Regions from separate parts of the Methylophilus sp. 'Pure River' genome, predicted to be linked through region 2. Evidence: predicted binding sites of a transcription regulator. Region 2 holds the regulator's gene; each other region holds the start of a gene.
The links. Region 2 encodes FliA, which starts transcription of late flagellar genes. Its sites were predicted from a motif close to CTAAAGTTNNCNNAAANNNTGCCGATANNA; they were not measured.
Positions count from the first base shown of each region.

Region 1: flgM (flagellar biosynthesis anti-sigma factor FlgM) is a predicted target of FliA. The motif match lies at 2,623-2,652, and genes of this name have one in related genera.
Region 3: ACIDE9_RS11040 (flagellin) is a predicted target of FliA. The motif match lies at 3,586-3,615, and genes of this name have one in related genera.

Region 1 is NZ_JBKOUE010000008.1:87,918-95,088, forward strand. Features, by position in the region: gene ACIDE9_RS10865 (ATP-binding cassette domain-containing protein) at 1-1,667, shown strand, start outside; gene ACIDE9_RS10870 (flagella synthesis protein FlgN) at 1,747-2,229, opposite strand; gene flgM (flagellar biosynthesis anti-sigma factor FlgM) at 2,232-2,555, opposite strand; gene flgA (flagellar basal body P-ring formation chaperone FlgA) at 2,724-3,485, opposite strand; gene flgB (flagellar basal body rod protein FlgB) at 3,722-4,156, shown strand; gene flgC (flagellar basal body rod protein FlgC) at 4,173-4,577, shown strand; gene ACIDE9_RS10895 (flagellar hook assembly protein FlgD) at 4,598-5,266, shown strand; gene flgE (flagellar hook protein FlgE) at 5,306-6,517, shown strand; gene flgF (flagellar basal-body rod protein FlgF) at 6,554-7,171, shown strand, end outside.
Region 2 is NZ_JBKOUE010000005.1:17,874-25,044, forward strand. Features, by position in the region: gene flhA (flagellar biosynthesis protein FlhA) at 1-1,665, shown strand, start outside; gene flhF (flagellar biosynthesis protein FlhF) at 1,667-3,022, shown strand; gene ACIDE9_RS06900 (MinD/ParA family protein) at 3,015-3,803, shown strand; gene ACIDE9_RS06905 (RNA polymerase sigma factor FliA) at 3,822-4,556, shown strand; gene ACIDE9_RS06910 (flagellar motor protein) at 4,556-5,308, shown strand; gene ACIDE9_RS06915 (flagellar motor protein MotB) at 5,308-6,204, shown strand; gene ACIDE9_RS06920 (putative bifunctional diguanylate cyclase/phosphodiesterase) at 6,209-7,171, opposite strand, start outside.
Region 3 is NZ_JBKOUE010000008.1:115,811-122,981, forward strand. Features, by position in the region: gene fliS (flagellar export chaperone FliS) at 1-466, opposite strand, end outside; gene fliD (flagellar filament capping protein FliD) at 548-2,227, opposite strand; gene ACIDE9_RS11035 (flagellar protein FlaG) at 2,261-2,605, opposite strand; gene ACIDE9_RS11040 (flagellin) at 2,678-3,475, opposite strand; gene aepX (phosphoenolpyruvate mutase) at 3,968-5,266, shown strand; gene aepY (phosphonopyruvate decarboxylase) at 5,276-6,454, shown strand; gene ACIDE9_RS11055 (aminotransferase class V-fold PLP-dependent enzyme) at 6,447-7,171, shown strand, end outside.

The sequences.
Region 1 (7,171 bases), on a different contig from region 2:
CGGTGGCAGAAGGCTTGGGCAGCTTGCAGCAAACCATCATTGACTACCATCAAGTGACCCATGACATGGGCCTGCCGGATGCCAATATTGAGGCGCTGATGGAGCGCATGCAGGCCTTACAGCATGAAATGGATGCGCAAAATGGATGGGTAGCGCAATCACGTGTCGAAACTGTGCTTAGCCGCTTAAAGCTGGATGCAGATGTCCTGATCTCTACCCTTTCTGGTGGCTGGCGTAAACGCGTAGCGCTTGGCCGGGCGCTGGTTGCGGAGCCTGAAGTTTTACTATTGGATGAGCCAACCAACCATTTAGACCTGGAAGCCATCGAGTGGCTGGAAGATTTGCTACTCGGGTTTAATGGCAGTGTGTTGTTCATTACCCACGACCGTCGTTTTTTGGACAAGCTGGCCACACGTATTACCGAGCTGGACCGCGGCAATCTGACAGACTTTGTAGGCAATTTTTCCCAATATCAAGTTAAAAAAGAAGAGCTGCTCGCCGTCGAAGAAACCCATGCGGCTAAGTTCGACAAATTCCTGGCACAGGAAGAAGTCTGGATCCGCCAAGGCATTAAAGCACGCCGTACACGTAATGAAGGACGCGTAAGAAGACTGGAAGCGCTACGTTTAGACCGTGCAGCCAGACGTGAGCGTCAGGGCGATGTCAAACTCAACCTGGATGCGGGAGAACGTAGCGGGAAACTGGTGGCAGAGCTTGATCAGGTCTATAAGTCCTATGGTGACAAAACCTTAATCAAAGGCTTCAGTACCCGTATTTTGCGTGGCGATAAAATCGGTTTATTAGGGCCCAACGGCATTGGGAAATCCACGCTATTGAAACTGATTTTAGGTGACATTGAAGCAGATAGTGGCGAGATTCAGCGCGGCACAAAAATCAATGTCGCTTATTTTGACCAGATGCGTGAGCAGTTAGATGAAGAAGCCACCTTGGCTGACACCATTAGCCCGGGTTCGGACTTTGTTGAAATCGGCAATGAACGTAAACATGTGATCAGTTATCTGGAAGACTTTCTGTTTCCACCACAACGCTCACGCTCACCAGTAAAGTCCCTGTCTGGGGGTGAACGCAACCGTTTACTGCTAGCGCGCCTGTTTGCGCGCCCCGCCAATGTACTGGTGTTGGATGAGCCTACCAATGACCTGGATATTGATACGCTGGAGTTATTGGAGACGCTATTACAGGACTATTCAGGCACCCTTTTTCTCGTCAGCCATGATCGGGCGTTTTTAGAAAACACCGTCACGCAAGTGATTGCTTTTGAAGGACAAGGGAAACTAACCGAGTTTGGTGGTGGCTACGATGACTGGTTAAGATTTACCCAGGATCGTGCCAGCAAACCGAGTATTAGCAAATCAGCGCCTATGCCCAAAGTATCTGTGGCCGCGCCAGTAGCAAACACACCCGCACCTAAGGTCACACCCCGAAAAACATTGAGCTTTAAAGAACAGCGTGAGCTGGAAGCGTTGCCGGCAGAGATTGAGCAGTTGGAACAAGAGCAAGCTGAAATCCAGACCCAGTTTGCACAAGGTGATATTTATAAACAGGCGCCTGAGCAGGTCAAACAGTTGCAAGACAGGCTGGACGACATTGAATTGTTGATCCTGGAAAAACTCGCGCGCTGGGAAGCGTTGGAAAACCTGGCTTAAGCCATTTCTAGAGCCTTAAAAACACAACAGCCGAAGAGATTCTCTTCGGCTGTTGTGTTTTTAAGCGTATGAAGCGTGTTTACACTGAAAAACCACTGCGGCTGGCGTTGGCTCTATGGGCTTGACCATTCTTACCATAAAACTGCGGGGCAGAGCTCTTGCCGTTCAATGCATCCAGTTTTTCCTGGTTACGTATGAAATTCTTGTTGATCAGAATACCATTCAGGCGATTCAGTTCTTTGGCCTGTACCAGTTGTTGCTGGAAAGTCACCCAGGCGGAATCCAGCAATGGGCTAGACTGTGTTTGCAACCAGGCAGACATGCCTTGTTCATTTGGCTCAAAACCGGCCGCGGCCAGTGCGTCATAACGTGAATTAGCGGCGGCACCTAATGCTTGTAGCAGTTCAACACGTTTATCTACCATGCGCTCAATCACATCCAGGTCAGCGCTGACCAAAGCGGACTGTTCAGACTGCAAATCATTCAAAAGTTCTGAAACCAGTGCGGCGTCTTTTTCAAACGTTACTGGAGAAGAAGATAAATGCGTTGCAGTCGCCATCATAGTCACCCTTTATTATTCGGTTGTATCAAATCTTTTACGGTTTGCAGCAAACCATCTGCCACTTTGGCCGTATCAACGGAGAAGTCACCGCGCGCAATCGCCGCTTTGATTTCTTCGACCTTGTTTGTATCAAAGACTTCACCAGACGCTAATCCGGCTTCTAATGACTGCAACTGCACAGAGGCAGAAGATAAAGTCACATTGTCTGTAGAGGCAGTGCTAGACGTATTTGCCGCTTTGTCACTACCTTTGCTCGCAGACCCTTTGTCCAATGTCGGCTTGTCTACGCCAACACCCAATTTTTTAATAGAATCTGAAATGTTCATGCCGTACCTCTTCTGATTTTGAATTGTGTCAGGGCTTATCAAAGTCAAAACCCTCATTCGTTAACAGTACTATCGGCATAGTTTAAGCGAACTTTAGTGCTTAATATACTTTTTATCGCATGTTTATAATTTTCAGACATTTTTTAATTAAAAAGGTTGTCCATCTGACTAAAAGCGCACGTCTACCTTACCGGAAGACTGCGCAACGCCTTTTACAATCTGGCCGCTGCTGACTTTCACATCAACCACCTGACCAACATTCGCGGTTTGCATGGCGGTGCCATCAGCCGAGATGACAAAGCCGTCACCACGACTATTTAATTGAACAGTTTGCCCTTGCTTAATCACCGGTACAGACTTAAGCAGTTCAGGTCTTAACACGGTGCCCAATGGCAAATTCAATGCTGCCTGTTTACCCTCCAGCATAGAGAGATCGGTAATAATGCCAGCTGGCAATTTACTTAAATCCCCAGACTGCATGACCACGTCTGTGGTTTGTACTGGTGAGCCCTGGCTGACTGGCAAGCCAGTGACGGCATATTCTCCCCACACCTGCACATCCGCCTGTACATAGAGTGTCCATGGCTTGGTGTCAGATTGCAGGCAACGCACACCAATATGGGTTTTACCCCACAAACGTGCGCCCTGTACGGTAAATCCTTCCATCAAGGCACACTCAGCAATGCGGATACGGCTGTCCAGCGGCTGAATCTCGATATTGACTTTGCCCGGATAGCCTTGTGTCTGGCTTTGCACATATTGCATCGCCGTCTGATACAAGCGGCTGTGCATGTCATTGCCTGCCGTGGCAGCGCCCGCTGCATGCTGATTCGCAATCACAGTGCGGTCTGCCGCGTGCGCAGAGCCACTCATCAGCCATAACAGGCTAACAATAAGCATCATCACAATCTGGGGCTGGAGTTGTTTCATGTGCCCTATTCTACGCATCACGGGCAAGTTTAATCCCGGAATTAAAGGGGATTTCCCCCGTTTAATTGAAGAATCATTGCATAGGCCGCGGCGTACACTAGGCATAGCTAGTAAAAGTCATGTGTGAAAGCAGACCTGCTTAATCGGGTTAACGGCTGCAGATGGCAAAACTTTAGAGGTTCGAAAGCAACAGGATTCGAACAGGGCTTGAGAAACAGCCAGGAAAGGATGAAACGATGATAAACAAACTGGACGCCGCACTGAATTTCCATCAGACGGCATTGCGCGTGCGCAATCAACGTCAAGAGCTGTTGGCATCGAATATTGCCAATGCAGATACGCCGCAATATAAAGCGCGTGACATCGACTTTCAGTCTGCCATGAAGGCAGCACTGCAACCCAATGCCTCTGCTGGCACAGCCACCACCAATGGTGCATTGCAACAAACCAATGCGGGCCATATGAATGGCACGGGCAGCAGCGGCTATGTCAGTGGCGCCAGTGACCCACTGTTCCGCTCCGTGGTGCAAGGCTCTGCCGATGGCAACACGGTCGACATGGATGTGGAGCGTAATGCTTATGTCGATAACGGTATCCGTTACGAGGCCAGCCTGACCATGATAGGCGGCCAGATTAAGAAAATGCTGTCCGCAATTAACGGCCAGCAATAATTAAAGGAGGTCTGTCATGTCTCTGTTTAACGTATTCAAAATTTCCGGCTCAGCCATGAGTGCGCAATCCATGCGCCTCAACACCGTGGCCAGTAACCTCGCCAACGCAGATAGCGTGGTGAGTTCCGATGGCAAGCCCTACCAGTCTAAACAAGTCGTGTTCAAGGCTGTGCAGGATGCAGCGAATAAGAGCAGCACGGTCGAAGTCGAGCGTGTGATTGAAGATACCAAGCCCGGCAAAATGGTCTACGACCCCAAGCACCCAATGGCCAATGCCGATGGCTACATCACCATGCCGAATGTCAATGTAACTGAAGAAATGGTGAACATGATTTCAGCCTCACGCGCTTACCAAAACAACGTGGAAACCATGAATGCGGCGAAAACCATGTTGCTTAAAACACTGAATATCGGTCAATAACCTGCAGAAAGGACTTCAGCATGACCACCGTTAATACCAACAACCAGGTGTCACAGGATTTACTGAATTCAGTGAACACTCGCAACAGTGCCAGCACCACCGATGAAACACAGGACCGTTTCATGACCCTGCTGGTGACGCAGATGAAGAACCAGGATCCGTTGAACCCGATGGATAACGCCCAGGTCACCAGCCAGATGGCGCAGTTGAATACGGTCACTGGCATCAACAAGCTGAATGAAACCATGAGCAGCCTGATCGGCAGCGTACAGCTTGGCCAGTCTTACCAGGCCACCAGCATGATAGGCCGCAACGTATTGGTAGAAGGCAAAACCCTGACTCATACCGAAACGGGCGGTTACTTCGGCGTGAATGTGCCGAATGGTGCCGACGGCTTGACGGTTGCCATTAAAAACGGCTCGGGTGCCACCATACGTACCCTCACGTTTGGCAAGCAGGATGTTGGCGTGAACGCCTTAAACTGGGATGGCAAGATGGATGACGGCACGACCGCTCCAAGTGGTGATTACACCTATGAGATCACGGCAAAAACGGGGGATACCACAGTGAAGAGTACCGCCCTCAGCCTGGCACAGGTACAAAGCGTGACCACCAGCACCAGTGGCGCAAAACTGAACTTAAGCAACAACACGTCGGTGGCGATTGCAGACATTCAAGAGATTTTCTAATTCCTACTTAGATTTTAGTCTTTATCAAGGAGAGATAACATGGCTTTTTCACAAGGCTTAAGTGGTTTAAACGCAGCGTCCAAAGCGCTGGAAGTGATTGGCAACAACGTTTCTAACGCTAACACCGTTGGCTTTAAACAGTCTCGTGCAGAATTTGCTGATGTGTTCGCCGCCTCATTGAGCGGCGCCGGTGCCACCCAAATCGGTATTGGTACCAAGATTTCTGATGTTGCCCAGCAGTTTACCCAGGGCAATATTACTGCCACCAACAACACCCTGGACGTGGCGATTAACGGTGCTGGCTTCTTCCGCCTGAGTAACAATGGCGCAGTGACTTACACCCGTAACGGCCAGTTCCAGATGGATAAAAATGGTTATATCGTCACCAGTGATGGCAAACGCCTGATGGGTAACAGCGCTGACAACCTGAACGGTTCCAGCCCGGTAGAGATCCAGATCGATACCAGCGACCTGCAACCAGTGGCGAGTAGTAAAATCACCGGCACCTTGAACCTCAACTCCGCCAGTGCCAACATTGACCAGACAGTGACGCCATTCAGCTCGACTGACCCAACCAGCTATACCAACTCCACTGCGATCACGGTCTATGACAACCTGGGCAACTCACACAATGTACAAAACTACTATGTGAAAACTGCGGCTAACACCTGGAGCGTCTACACCACAGTAGATGGCTCTGATGTGACCCCTACGCCTACACCATCCATGGTGTTTAACGCAGGTGGCTATGACTCAACCAACTCCACCGTGTCACCGATCAGCTTTACGCCTACCACGGGTGGCGCCACTATGAATATCAGTTTTGATTATTCAACCAGCACCCAGTATGGCTCTTCTTTCAGCGTGAACAAGCTGAGCCAGGACGGTTACTCTTCTGGCCGTATTGCCAGCTTCACCATTGGTGATGATGGCATTATCCAGGGCCGCTATACCAACGGCCAATCCAAAGACCTGGGCCGTGTGATTCTGGCTAACTTTGTGAACCCGAACGGTTTGCAATCCCTCGGTGGTAACCAGTGGATGGCAACTTACGAATCTGGTGATGAGCTGATTGGTGCGCCTGGTAGCAGTACATTAGGTGTATTGCAATCATCCGCAGTCGAAGACTCCAACGTCGACCTGACCGCAGAACTGGTGAACATGATCACCGCACAGCGTGTCTACCAGGCCAACGCACAAACCATTAAAACGCAAGATCAGGTCATGCAGACTTTGGTCAACCTGCGTTAATAAGGGTTTGATTAACTTCTTGATAGGGGCAGCTTTATGGATCGTCTGATATACACTGCAATGACTGGCGCCAAGCATATTTTGGAGCAACAGGCGACCACTGCCCACAACCTGGCTAACGCCACCACGACCGGCTTTAAAGCCCAGGTGGACAGTTTCCGTGCAGTGCCGATTCTAGGCGATGGCTTGCCTACGCGCGCCTTTGTCGTCGATGCCACAGTTGGCACCGACTACAAAGCCGGCAGTATCCAGCATACCGGCCGCGACCTGGATGTCGCCGTACAAGGCCAGGGCTGGATTGCCGTGCAGCGTGCCGATGGTTCAGAAGGATACACCCGTAACGGCTCGCTCAAAATTAATGAGAACGGGCAGTTACAAACCGAATCCGGCCTCAATGTGATGGGCGATGCAGGCCCGATCAGCATTCCGCCTAACGTGATTGTCAGTATCGGTGGCGATGGCACGATTTCCAGCGTCAACGACTTTACTGCTCCAGGCGCGACCACCATTCTGGGCCGGATCAAACTGGCGAACCCGCCAGAAGCTTCGCTCAAGCGCGCAGATGATGGCCTGTTTGTGACCAGCAACGGCCAGGCCGCACCACTGGACCCTAACGTAAAAGTGGCTGGCGGCGCTTTGGAAACCAGCAATGTC
Region 2 (7,171 bases):
ATTGCTGAAGTCGGCGCCCGTTTCACCTTGGATGCGATGCCAGGTAAACAAATGGCGATTGATGCCGACTTGAACGCCGGCCTGATTGGCGAAGACGAAGCCCGTCGCCGCCGTAAAGAAGTTGGCCAGGAATCCGAATTCTACGGCGCGATGGACGGTGCCAGTAAATATGTACGTGGTGATGCCATTGCCGGTATTTTGATCATCATTATCAACATTGTTGGCGGCCTGATTGTCGGCATGGTGCAACATGACCTCGCCTTTGATGAAGCGGTTAAAAACTACACCATGCTGGCGATTGGTGATGGCCTGGTGGCACAGATTCCTTCACTGGTGATTTCAATTGCTGCCGGTGTGGTGGTTTCCCGCGTGGCTAACAATGAAGACATTGGCGGCCAGCTGATTAGCCAACTGTTTGAAAACCCACGCGTGCTGACGGTGACTGCCGGTATTATCGGTGGTATCGGCCTGATTCCAGGCATGCCTCACCTGGCCTTCCTCGGCCTGGGCGGCTTGCTGGGCGGCATGGCTTACAGCGTGAAACAAAAGCAGGAAAAAGCCAAACAACAAGCCGTGCTGGAACCACAACCAGAAGATAAACTGGCGCCTGCCAGCGAAGCTGAAGAAGCCACCTGGAATGATGTGTTGCCAGTCGATACCATTGGCCTGGAAGTCGGTTACAGACTGATTCCTCTGGTGGATAAAGGCCAGGGTGGCGAGCTGCTCAAACGTATCAAAGGCATCCGCAAGAAGTTTGCCCAGGAAATCGGCTTCTTGGCGCCTACCGTGCATATCCGCGACAACCTGACCCTGAAACCAAACGCTTATCGCATCACCATGAAAGGTGTTGAAATGGCCAGTGGTGAATCCAACTACCACCAGATGCTGGCGATTGACCCAGGCGCAGTGACCGGCGAGCTGGATGGTGCCAGAACCACTGACCCGGCCTTTGGCCTGCCAGCGGTATGGATAGAGCCAGACCGTAAAGAATATGCCCAAAGCCTGGGCTATACCGTGGTGGATGCGGGCACCGTGATTGCCACCCACCTCAATCATATTATTTCGCTGAATGCTGGCGAATTGCTGGGCCGTCAAGAAGTACAGCAATTACTGGACCATCTGGGCAAAGAGTCCAGCAAGCTGATTGAAGAAATCGTGCCAAAAATGATTACGCTGTCCAGCCTGCAAAAAGTATTGCAAAACCTGCTCAACGAAGGCGTACATATCCGTGATATGCGCTCCATCCTCGAAACGCTGGCTGATCATGCGCAATATACCCAGGACACCAATGACCTGACCTCTATGGTGCGCATCAAGCTTGGCCGCGCCATCGTGCAGGACCTGTTCCCATACAGCAATGAAATTACCGCCATGACGCTGGATGGTCAACTGGAAAGACTGCTGCTGCAGGCTTTGCAAAACAACCAATCCAACCAGAGCGTGATTGAGCCTGGCATTGCCGAAAGACTGTCTCAACAGACTGAAGTCGCTGCCAGACAACAAGAGCAAATGGGCCTGACCCCGGTATTATTGGTGGCTGCCCCGCTACGCCAGGCTTTATCCAGATTCTTAAGAAGAACCGTCCCGCATCTCAGAGTGCTGTCGCATGACGAGCTGCCAGATAACAAATCCATTCGTGTCACCAGTTTAATCGGAGCGCAATAATATGAATATCAGAAGATTCTTTGGCAAAAATGCACGTGAAGCATTGGCGCAAGTCAAACAGGCATTAGGCGACGATGCCATTATTGTTGCGAACCGCAGTGTCAATGGTGGCACCGAAATCATGGCCATGCTGGAAACGGATATTGCATCCAACGCCAGTTCAGCGCCGACCGAGACAGGTATGGAGCAATCGCGCAGCTTGCTGGACTTTGTCAATGCACAAGGCCAGCCAACGCGCCAGGCAGCACCACAAGCGGTGATGCCTGCCCCTAGCGTACAACACAACGCGCCTGTGGCTGAAGAAGCTGCCGCCAACGAAGGCGCGATCATGGATATGCTGAAACAGCATAGCGAACAACAGGAACAGGCTTACCAGGTAGCGACGCAAACACTGGAAGACAAAATGATGGGCATGATGCAGGAAATGCGTCAGATGCGCAGCCATTTTGAAACCCAGATGAGTGCAATGACCTGGCAGCATCATTTGCAACACAGCCCGGCTAAATCCAAAGTGCTGAGCACCCTGCTCTCAGCCAACTTCAGCGCCTCACTGTCACGCCAGATTGCTGAAAAAATGCCAAACCAAATTGATGTCAACAAAGCGCCGATGTGGGCCAAAGAAGTCATCAGCCGCAACCTGCATACGCTGGATGACGAAGATGCATTGCTGGATCGTGGCGGTATCTACGCCCTGGTTGGCCCGACAGGGGTGGGTAAAACCACCACCACAGCCAAACTGGCGGCACGTTATGTGATGAAACATGGTACACAGAACCTGGGCCTGATCACCACAGACAGCTACCGTATCGGCGGTTACGAACAACTGCGTATCTACGGCAAGATCCTGGGCGTGATGGTGCATGCCGTCAAAGATGAAGAAGACCTGAAAATTGCACTGAATGAGCTAAAAAACAAACACATGATCCTGGTGGATACCGTTGGCGTCAGCCAGCGCGACCAGGCGGTCACTGAGCAGCTTTCCATGCTAAGCCGTGCAGATAGCCCGATTCAGAAGTTGCTGTGCCTGAATGCCACCTCTACCGGTGACACGCTGACCGATGTGATGCGCAGCTACAAAAAACATGATATCGCCGGTTGTATCGTCACCAAGCTGGACGAAGCCGCCGCGATTGGCAACGTGCTGGATGTATTGATCCGCGAACGTATGCGCCTGTTCTACACCACCAGTGGCCAACGCGTGCCTGAAGATATTGAAGTGGCCGACAAGCCAGCCCTGATCGAACGCGTGTTGACACCGCATCAGGCCAGCTTGCCTTACCAATATCTGGATGAAGAGTTACCGCTGGTAATTTCCAGCATGATGCAAACCGCTGGCCAGGAGCAGCAACATGTTTAATTACCGCGACCAGGCAGATGGTTTACGCCGTATCATGGCCAAAACCTCGGCACGGATTATCAGCGTGATTGGCGCCAATGGCCAGCCGGCCACTCCCTGGATGCGCAATCTGGCACTGGGCATGCTTGCCCCTGAACAACGCTTGCTGTTGATACACGCCAACCGTCAGCCAGGGCTAGCGCATTCATTACAGTCCATCGTGACCAACAACAGTGCACTCAAGCGCGCCATCCTCAAACATCCGCAAGGCTATGACCTGACCTGTTTGGCCGAAAATGACCTGTTAACCTCGCCTTTATCTCAGGATTTAAAACTGCAGCTGGACGGTATAGTGAAACAACTTTCGTACGATTACGATACCGTCATGATTGAAGCACAGCTGGATACGCAAGACCACAGCCTGATGATGCCACTCATTGCAGAGCATGAACTGGTGATTCAAATGGACAGATCTGATACCGCCATTAAAGCTGCCTATGTGACGATCAAGCACATCAGCCAGCAGCATGGACAGATCCCGTTGGGCGTGGTGGTGACAGGGGCCAATCATGATCAGGGTCAACAATACTTTATGCGCTTGAACCAGGTATGCAAGCAGTTTCTGGGCGTCACGCTGGACTTTATCGGCGCCATGCCGGCAGAAGTCACGGCCGAACAGAAGAAAGCGGGCAATGCCAAGGCTGCGGTTGCCGAAGCTGGCCAGACCGCATTGGCTTTTAAATCAGTGGCACATCGTCTCGAAAAGCAACGGATCACCACGCCATCACTGGCTGTTGCCTAAAGTAAAAAGAGGAAAAACATGTATACCGCTAAAGGCACGACTAACAATACCGACCAGATGCTGAAACAGCATAGCGGTCTGGTTAAAAAAATGGCTTATCAATTAAAAGCCAAGCTGCCCTCCTGCGTCGAGCTCGATGACCTGGTGCAAGCAGGCATGATAGGCCTGATGGATGCGATTCAGCGTTATGAAGATAATCACGGCGCACAATTTGAAACCTACGCCTCCCAGCGGGTGCGTGGTGCCATGCTGGATGAATTGCGCGGTGCCGACTGGTTGCCACGCGGTATCCGCAAAAACATGCGCGATATCGAGGTCGCCGTACAGCAACTGGAACAAAAGTTTGGCCGTCCACCTACCGAGTCAGAGATTGCCAAGCACATGAACTTCACGCTGGATGATTACTATGATGTCTTGAGCGACTGCCAGGGTCACCAGCTGATTTACTACGAAGATTTTCAGGACGACGATGGCGGCGAACACTTTCTGGACCGTTATGTGGATGACGACACCAGTGATCCGGTCAAATCCTTGCTGGAAAGTGATTTCCGCGAAGCATTGATTGACTCTATCGACCATTTGCCCGAGCGTGAAAAATTGCTCATGGGCTTGTATTACGAGCAAGAGCTCAATTTAAAAGAAATCGGCGCCATCATGAGCGTGTCCGAATCACGCGTCTGTCAGTTGCATAGCCAGGCCGTGGCCCGTTTACGTGCCTCCATGCGCGATAAGTCCTGGACCGGAGTGGCCTGATGGATTGGGGCAGTATTGCCGGGCTGGTCATTGCCCTTGCCGGACTGGTGTTTGGCCAGGTCATCGATGGCGGCCACCTCAACTCATTAATGCAGCCAGCGGCCTTTGCGGTCGTCATTCTCGGCACCACCGGGGCGGTGTTGCTGCAAACCGAGTTCAAGCTGTTTATCAAAGGCATACGCATGCTACGCCTGGTGTTTGTACACCCACAGGACGACAGAAAAAAGCTCGCCATTAAAATCAACCAGTGGAGCCTGCAGGCGCGCAAGGAAAGCGTGTTGTCACTGGAAAGCTATATCAAGCGCGAACAGGATCCTTTTGTACGCAAAGGCTTGCAGCTGCTGGTTGACGGCACGCCCGCCGACCGCATTCGCGAAGTCTGCGCGATTGATATGTATTACTATGAATTACAGGAACGCGAAGCCACCAAAATCTGGTCAGCTGCGGGCGGTTATGCGCCCACCGTGGGTATTCTGGGTGCCGTACTGGGCCTGATTCACGTCATGGAAAACCTGTCTGACCCGGCCAAAATTGGTAGCGGCATTGCCGTTGCTTTTGTCGCCACCATTTATGGCGTCGCCCTGGCCAACCTGGTCTTCCTGCCGATTTCAAACAAATTAAAAGGCCATGTTCAGCACGAAATGTCCAGGCGCGAAATGCTGCTCAATGCCTGGGTGTCGATTGCGCGTGGTGACAATCCGAAACTGGTCACCGAGCGCCTGGAATCCTATCTACACTTGCGGGAGTCCTGATGTACAGGCGCCAAAAACTGGACGACGATGATGAGAGCCATGACCGTTGGCTGATTTCTTACGCCGACTTTATCACCCTGTTGTTTGCCTTTTTTGTGGTGATGTATGCCACCTCGACCATCAACCTGAACAAGTACCGTGCACTCTCCAGTGCCGTGGTCACGGCCTTTCAAGGTAAACCCGGCCAAATGGATGCGCCTGAGGCTCAAACACAAGCCACGTTGCAAAACCAGAGCTCAGTGCTCAAACCCCTGCCCTTGAGCTATTTGTATCAAGAGAAAAAGCAGCGCGACCAGGAAAAGGTACGCGCCATTGGTCAACAGCTAGCCCATGCACTTACGCCCTGGATAGACGAGAAACTGGTCACCGTGTACCAGTCCGAACTCGGCATTGAGGTCGATATTCAAAGCAGCCTACTGTTTAACAACAACCAGACAAGCTATACCGCGCAAGCCCCTGCTGTCTTGAACGCGCTGGGCGCGCAGCTGAAAAACGAATACCGCACCATACAGATTGAAGGCCATAGCGATAAACAGCTGTTTAGTGGCCAGCCAGAGGCGGAAACCAAACGCTGGGAGCTGACGGCGGCACAAGCCGCCCATATGGCTGCCAGCCTGGTTGCACAAGGCATTGCCAGCAAACAACTGACGGCTATCGGCATGGCAGAAACCAAACCAGTTTCCAGCAGCGATAATGCCTTGGCACAAGCCATGAATACGCGCATGACCATACGCATCTTAACGGCCGAAAGCAGCGCCCAACAAACCAGCAATGTGGCTAACAGGCACGAGATACAGGCGGGATCTGTAGATGCGGCACCAACGCCTGAAACTTCGGACGTCCCCGCGCCCGCCTCACAACAAGTGCCAGGGGCATCTGGCGCAACAAACCCATAAGCGCTTAAACCAGCGCGCCCTGCAACCAGTCGTTAAACTGTTCAATCGGCATCGGCTGACCAAACAAAAAGCCCTGGTAGCGGCGACAACCGTTATTTAACAGCAACTCCATCTGCTCTTGTGTTTCCACGCCTTCGGCAATTACACTCAGGTACATGCTTTGCGCCATGGCAATAATCGTCCTGACAATGGTGCGATCATGGCTATCGGTGACAATATCATTCACAAACGAGCGGTCAATTTTCAGTTGATACAATGGCAGCTTTTTCAAATACTGCAGTGAGGAGTAGCCTGTGCCAAAATCATCCAGTGAGAACTGGATGCCCAACTGGCTCAGTTCGGCCATGATACGCACGGCATCATCCACGTTCTCAAGTAAGACGCTTTCTGTCAGCTCTAGGCGCAATGCATTAGGATTAATCTGGTGGCGTTGAATACATGCTTTGACCATGGCCACAAAATTGGCCTGGCAAAATTGGCGCGCGCTAATATTGACCGACAAACTGAGTTCGCGCGTGTTTAATGAACGTTGCCACAGTGCAATTTGTGCGCAAGCCTGGTCTAGCACCCACATGCCGATTTCGATAATCAAGCCACTGGTTTCTGCCACAGCGATAAATTGCAGCGGTGAAATCAAGCCGCGCTGTGGATGCAGCCATCTTAACAAAACCTCTGCACCAAATGGGCGGCCGGTGTGGTCAACCTGTACCTGGTAATGCAAGCGCAGCTGTTGCTGCACGATGGCTTCACGCAACTCCGTTTCAAGCATCACTTGCGTCGCAATTTCGGTTTGCATGCCAGGCTGATAGACGCAGGCATGATTACGCCCACCCTGCTTGGCTTTGTGCATGGCAATATCAGCCGCTTTTACATAGTCAGTGTCGCTGGCGCTGATATCGTTAAAGTTGCATAAACCCATGCTGGCTGTAATCGGCAACTTTTGGCTACCGATTTTAAACGGGCGTTC
Region 3 (7,171 bases), on a different contig from region 2:
TCTGTTGCAATTCATTTGTTTTCTGGGCGACCATCTGGCCCAAAGACATATCCGCTTGCACTGGACGCGCCATTGCTGACTTTTCCAGTGTTTCCCACGCGCTCTTTAATTCCATCAGTAAATGTTGAATTTCTTGTACTTTTTTGACATCCTGACGCACGCTGGCTTCCATCAGCGTACGTGTCATGTATTGATAAAGCTGGTCAAGGTTTTGTGCGATGTTGCCACCCGCGCGCTTGTCCAGGCAGGCACGCAAGCCGCTATCGACGATGGTGACTGCTTGTGTCAGGTATTCGCCTTTTTTGGCAATATCGTGCTGAGCCATCGCTTGCTGGGCATGAATGCAGGCCGAAATTGCACCGTCATACAGCATGACGATCAGTTTCAATGGGCTGGCATCTACCACACCGGTTTCCAACCCTACGCTTGCATAAGCATTGACACCTAATTTTTTCATCCCGAACATTTTTGACTCCTGAATTCTGCTTTAAAGCGTATGGTTTACGATAATTTGCCAGCCGCTCGCTACAGACATCTACCGCTTCAACTAACTGTTAGCGCTAATCGCGGCCAGTTGTGAAGTCAGGTTACTGCTGGTGCTCTGTAAGCTACTGAGCAGTGCATCCAGTTTTGCATACTGGGCGCGGTAACGTGCTTCAATGGCGGGCAGCTTGGCACTTATATCATCGGCCTTTTTGTTCAAATCTTTAATGGAACTTGAAATACCATCTGTTTTTGTTGTCAATGCGCCATCGGTATCTAACCAGCCGTCCAGCAAGCTGCTGAGCTCGCCTGCCAGCCCTTTGCTAAAGGTGACAGTGCCACGACTGCCAGTCGCAGTCCCAGTGACGCTCAGTTGCAATCCATAGCTGCCATTGCCGATCACACCAGTAAGTACAGAACCAGTGGTATTGGCCGTCACACCGTTAATCGTACCAATCGCATTGACACCATTACCGCCCAGTTGCGAGATATTCACCGCATAGGTCCCAGAGGCCGTATCATCCTTGCTGCCTAGAAAAGTCACCTGCGGATCGGTAGAGGTCGCCGACGGCGAGAACAATTTGGCCACATCACCGACGTTGTTGGTAATGGCTTTTTGTAGTTTAGTGCTATCCAGCGATAACGACCCATCCGAGCCCATGCTGACGCCGATATCGCTCAGGGTTTTATAAGTGGTCGCTGTAGGCGAAGAAGCCGATAACATCGACTTTAACTTGACCATGATGTTGCGCGCCGTTGAATCGCCCAGCAAGGCACCATTGGAGGTCGACCCCGCCGACACAAACTTGGTCAGGTTGCGCATACTGGTATTCAGCGCGTTATAAGCATCGACAAAGCTTTGTACCGAGCTTTGTATGGTATCCGTGTCTGTCCCCACACTCAGCGTATTGCTGGCCGAGGTGACCGTCTTCAGCGTCAAAGTGACGCCCTGAATCACATCAGAGACCGTATTACTGGCCTTACTGATACTCATGCCATCGACCGTCAGCAAAGCGTTCTTCGCTGCGGTCATTTGTGTCATGTTATTGCTACTGGCCAGCGGATCATAGGCGAGCGCAGACAAGCCGCCAGTGTCGGTGTTGTTACCATCATCATCGGCTACCGATATTTTGAGGCTATTCACCTCGCCGGTATCTTTAGACGTAATCACCAGGCGATTACCGGTACCGTCATTAACAATAGAAGCCGAGACAGACGCATTTTTTGCATTGATCGCATCACGGATACCTGCCAGCGTATTGTTGCTGCTGGTGATGTCTATCGTGATATCGGACTTATCGGCATTCGCTGTAAATGAGGCAGGCGTGCCGCCATTGGCAGCAGTGTAAGTACCGAAAGAGATGGTGAGTTTGCCGGTGCCTACAATATCGGTCGCGCTGCTGTAAGCAGGCGATGCCAGTTTTTGTGAGGTCGCCAGTTGCGTGACTGACACACTATAGTTACCAAGCACGGCGGTGCCGTTGGCGGTGGCGCTGATACTGGTCGCATCACTCGCGGTCACCGATTGCGCATTAAACTTGGCAGCGGTGGCCAATTTGTCGACGGCCGTTTGAAACGTACTTAGCCCGCTCTTGAGCGTGCTATAGGCTGACAGCTTGGTATTGTAAGACGATATTTTGGTTTTAATATCGGTAATGGGTTGCTGTTCCGCCTGCATCTGGGCAGTGACCAATGAGTCAATAGGCAGGCCAGATGCGCCAGTAGAGGATACAATCGATGCCATTTCTTAATCTCCCAACCGAATTAAAACGCAATATCAGGCTGTCTGTCGTACCACCAGCCCACGTAATTTATCCAGCGTTTTACTGATGGCAAGGACTTCTTCATTGGGAATCTGGCGTAATACCTTTTGTGTTTCGGTATCCACCACTTTCACAATGATACGGTCACTGTCATCATCGATAGAAAACTCTATCGTTTGTAACGCTGGTGCTACATACTCATTTAACTTTTTGACTGCACCGCTAATCGCGGCTTTGTCATTCACATCGGCAGCAGCTTTATCAGCAGCTGATTCAGCATATTTCACCAGTTTCAAACTACTGGCTGCCTGTACACCCTGCAAACTACCGCCTACACCACTAACAAATGAATCACTCATGATGTTGCTCCTTTTACCTAGGCCAAATCCACAGGGTCTAGGCCTGTGGATTTAGCGTTACCGAATGATGTATTAGCCTCTCAGCAATGTCATCACTTGGTTAGGCAACTGGTTCGCTTGAGCCAGCATCGCAGTACCAGCTTGTTGCAGAATCTGTGCACGTGTCATCTTGGCTGTTTCTGAAGCGAAGTCAGCATCAGTGATACGTGACTTGGCAGCTGACATGTTCTCAGACGCTACACCCAGGTTGCTTACTACTGAAGCAAAACGGTTTTGGTAAGCACCCAATGTCGCACGGCTGGTGTTCACTGTGGTCAGTTGTGCGTCAATCGCTGTAATCGCAGATGATGCAGCAGCAGCTGAAGACAGGGAACCGGACAGAGAAGCCGCTGCAACAGAAGACACACTAATCGTATCGCCACTGTCAGCACCAATCTGGAAGTTGTAACCAGCACCGAATGCTGCCTGGCCGTTAAACTTGGTTGCAGTACCCAAACGAGTCAGTTCTGACTTCAGTTGTGAGAATTCTGTATCCAGGTTTGCACGGTCACCAGAGCTGTAGGAACCGTTAGCTGCTTGTACAGCCAGTTCACGCATACGTTGTAAGGCATCAGTTGCGCTGCTCAAGCCACCTTCTGCAGTTTGCAGGAAAGAAATCGCGTCGTTAGCGTTACGTGTTGCAACATCCATACCGCGAACTTGTGAGTCCATACGTGTTGCAATCGCCATACCAGCCGCGTCATCTTTAGCGCTGTTAATACGCAGACCAGAAGACAAACGTTGAATGGAAGTGTTCAGGCTGCTTTGTGAAGCGGTCAAGTTACGTTGTGCGTTCAAGGAAGCCAGGTTGGTGTTAATTACTGAAGCCATGTTAAATCTCCTTTAGAGTCGTATATCCAGTTAAGTGTCAAATCGTCATGTTACTTTCAACGTTGATCGCTATTTACCACTTAATGTTTGCTATCTAGCGTTGTTAGTTGTGTTATCGACCGCTTGCGAAATTTCTTTAATACTTATTGCAAATTTCTTTTTTCGATCAATCATGCACTTGAAACTATTTACGACCCCTCCACTAAAATCTTTAGCCTTTAATCAAGAACTGCACAAAATTGTTTACATCAATCTATTCTATAAAAGAATGTGCCTTCACCATTAACCGAGCTAAATAGAGAATCAGTCTTAATTCCGCTTTTAAAGCACACCGCTTCCAGGCCTTGTTCATGACCGCTCTATCACACAAGATATAAGGCCGGTTTTCCGCGTTTATCTGCAAATCATTCTTAGGCGTTGCCAACGATAATCAGGCTATCCAATTCGCATACCTTATATAAAGGTATTCAAAAGACTACGAAGGAGTTTTGCATGGCATCCGTTTATGTAGGTATGACTGTAGATATTCTGCACCATGGCCATATCAATATTATTGAACAAGCCAGAAAGTATGGCGACGTCACCATCGGTCTGTTATCCGACGCTGCAGTCGCGGACCATAAACGCCTGCCCTACCTCACCTACGAACAACGCAAACAGATTGTCAGCAATATCCGCGGTGTGGTGAATGTGGTGCCGCAGGAAGAATGGGACTACGCTCCCAACCTGCTCAAATACAAACCAGACATCATGGTGCATGGTGACGACTGGCTGGAAGGCCCATTGGTGCCCTACCGTGACCGTGCGCGTGCGGCACTGGCCGAATATGGCGGCCACCTGATCGAGATTCCTTATACACGTGGCGTATCTTCGAATGAAATGCTCGGCCAGATCCAGGCATTGGGTACCACACCGGATATCCGCCGCCGCACTTTGAAAAGATTGCTGACCGTCAAACCGATTTCACGTTTTATTGAAGCACACAACCCGATCTCGGCGCTGATTGCCGAGCATGTGACGGCACAACGTAATGGCAAGACCTGCCAGTTCGACGGCTTCTGGTCTAGCTCACTGACCGACTCTACCGCCCGCGGCAAACCCGATATTGAAGCGGTTGAGATCAACAGCCGCCTGTCTAATATTAATGACATCTTTGATGTCACCACCAAACCTTTAATTATGGATGCCGACACCGGCGGCAAACTGGAGCACTTTGAACTCAATGTGCGCAGCATGGAACGCCTGGGTATTTCCGCCACCATTATTGAAGACAAGATCGGTTTAAAAAAGAATTCCTTATTTGGCAACGAAGTGCCGCAATTGCAGGACGAGATTGAGCCTTTCTGCGAAAAAATCATGGCAGGCCGTGCTGCACGCGTCAGCGATGACTTTATGGTGATTGCACGTATTGAAAGCCTGATCCTGGAAAAAGGCATTGCCGATGCCGTCAAACGTGCACAAGCCTATGTCGGCGCTGGCGTCGATGGCATCATGATTCACAGCCGCCAGAAGGCCCCGGACGAAGTGTTCGAGTTTGCCAAAATCTTTAAATCAGAATTCCCGACTACTCCTTTAGTCTGCGTACCAACCAGCTACAACAAGGTGACAGAGGAAGAACTGGCCGCACACGGCTTTAACCTGGTGATTTATGCCAACCACATGATGCGTGCGGCTTACCCTGCCATGCAGAATGCCGCCATGGAAATCCTCAAAAATGGCAGGACAGCAGAAATCGAATCCAGCCTGATGTCGATTAACGACGTGCTGGAACTGATTCCAGGTACTAAATAAGCGGAGCACATGATGATTCATGCTGAAGACTTTTTAAGTGCATTGCAAACAGAACAAGTGCAATTTTTTGCCGGGGTGCCCGACTCATTACTTAAAGAATTGTGCGCCTGCTTTTCAGACAAGCTGGCAAAGGATCAACATGTGATTGCCGCCAATGAGGGTGGTGCGATTGGCCTGGCCATTGGCCACTACCTGGCAAGCCATCAACCTGCGCTGGTCTATATGCAAAATTCTGGCCTGGGCAATGTAGTCAACCCGATTGCGTCACTGGCGGATCCGCAGGTGTATGGCATTCCTATGTTATTGGTCATTGGCTGGCGCGGAGAACTGAATGCACATGGCGAACAGATCCATGATGAACCGCAGCATGTCAAACAAGGCCAGATTACCTTGTCACAACTTGACGTGCTGGGCTTGCCTTACCAGGTAATGGCTGATGACATAGACACCGCCCATGCGCAAATCCAAGCATTGTTGCAGCAGGCGATGACACGTCAGGGCCCTGTAGCACTGGTGGTGCGCAAACAAAGCTTTGCGCCGTATAAGCCAGTCAAAACAACAGCAGCCCCCGCCTCTGCCCTGGCAGGTAAATTGCCGGTGCTGGAAAGCCGTGAACACATGATTGGACAAATTGTGTCAGCCTTGCCACAAGACGCTGCCGTGGTGGCCACCACCGGCATGGCCTCACGTGAACTGTTTGAGCTACGCAAAGCGCAACAGGCCGGGCATGGCCGCGACTTTCTCACCGTGGGTGGCATGGGCCACGCCTCGCAAATTGCCTGTGGCATTGCGCTGGCACAACCAGACCGGCAAGTCGTCTGTATTGACGGCGATGGCGCCATGCTGATGCACATGGGTAGCCTGACCATCAGCGCCCAGCAAGCCAACTTGCTGCATATCGTATTGAATAATGGTGCGCATGACTCCGTGGGTGGGCAACCAACCGTCGCTGCGCAATTGGCATTGGCCGACATTGCCAGTGCCGCGGGCTATGCACAGGTCTACAGTGTGTCTGGCGCAAAACAACTAAACCAACTCATCCCACAAGTCCTGCGCAGTGGCAAAAGCTGCCTGATTGAAGTGCTGTGCCGCAAAGGTGCCCGTGCCGACCTGGGCCGACCTACCCGCACGCCAGCCCAAAACAAACAGGACTTTATGCAATTTTTAACCGAGGTGGAATATGCTTGAAGCAACCACCACCATACACGCGCATGTCGCGGCCCAAAACCAGCATAAAGTGCTGTTTACTGCGGGACCGGCCAGCTTGCTTGAAGAAAACCTGCTAGGCCTGCGCCCGTGCTTCGGGCGTGGTGACCTCGACTACAATCAGGTTGATCATGCGGTGCTGTCCGCCCTCAAGCACATGACTGGCCACGCGCAGATCGCGCGCCTGCAAGGCTCCGCCAGCCTGGCGCTGGAAATCGCCAGCCTGAACTTCTTGCATGGCAAGGTACTGGTGATAGACAGCGGCTATTACGCCCAGCGATTAGTCAGCTTTGCGCAACTGGCTCAGCGTACGGCTGGCCAGGTGTCACTGGTCACCGTCTGCGACTGGCAGCAACTGGCCAATATCAGCGGCCGTTTCGACTGGGTCGTCGCCTGCTATACCGAAACCAGTGCTGGCCTGTTGTTGCCAATTGCTGATTTGCGCGCATTGGCAGACCGTGTCGGCGCCCAGCTTATGCTGGATGCCACGGCTTCTATCGGCCTGGAAATAGATCATGGCCTGGCAGATGTGATTGCCTATAGCTCCTGCAAAGGCCTGTTTGGCCTCACAGGCGCCTCATTTATTGCATTTAACCAGTTACCAAAACACGAGGTCGACTCGTTTTACCTCAATCTGGCGACACATTTGGAACGCCGCATGACCGGCCCTTACCATGCCATGGCCTCGTTATATGAAGT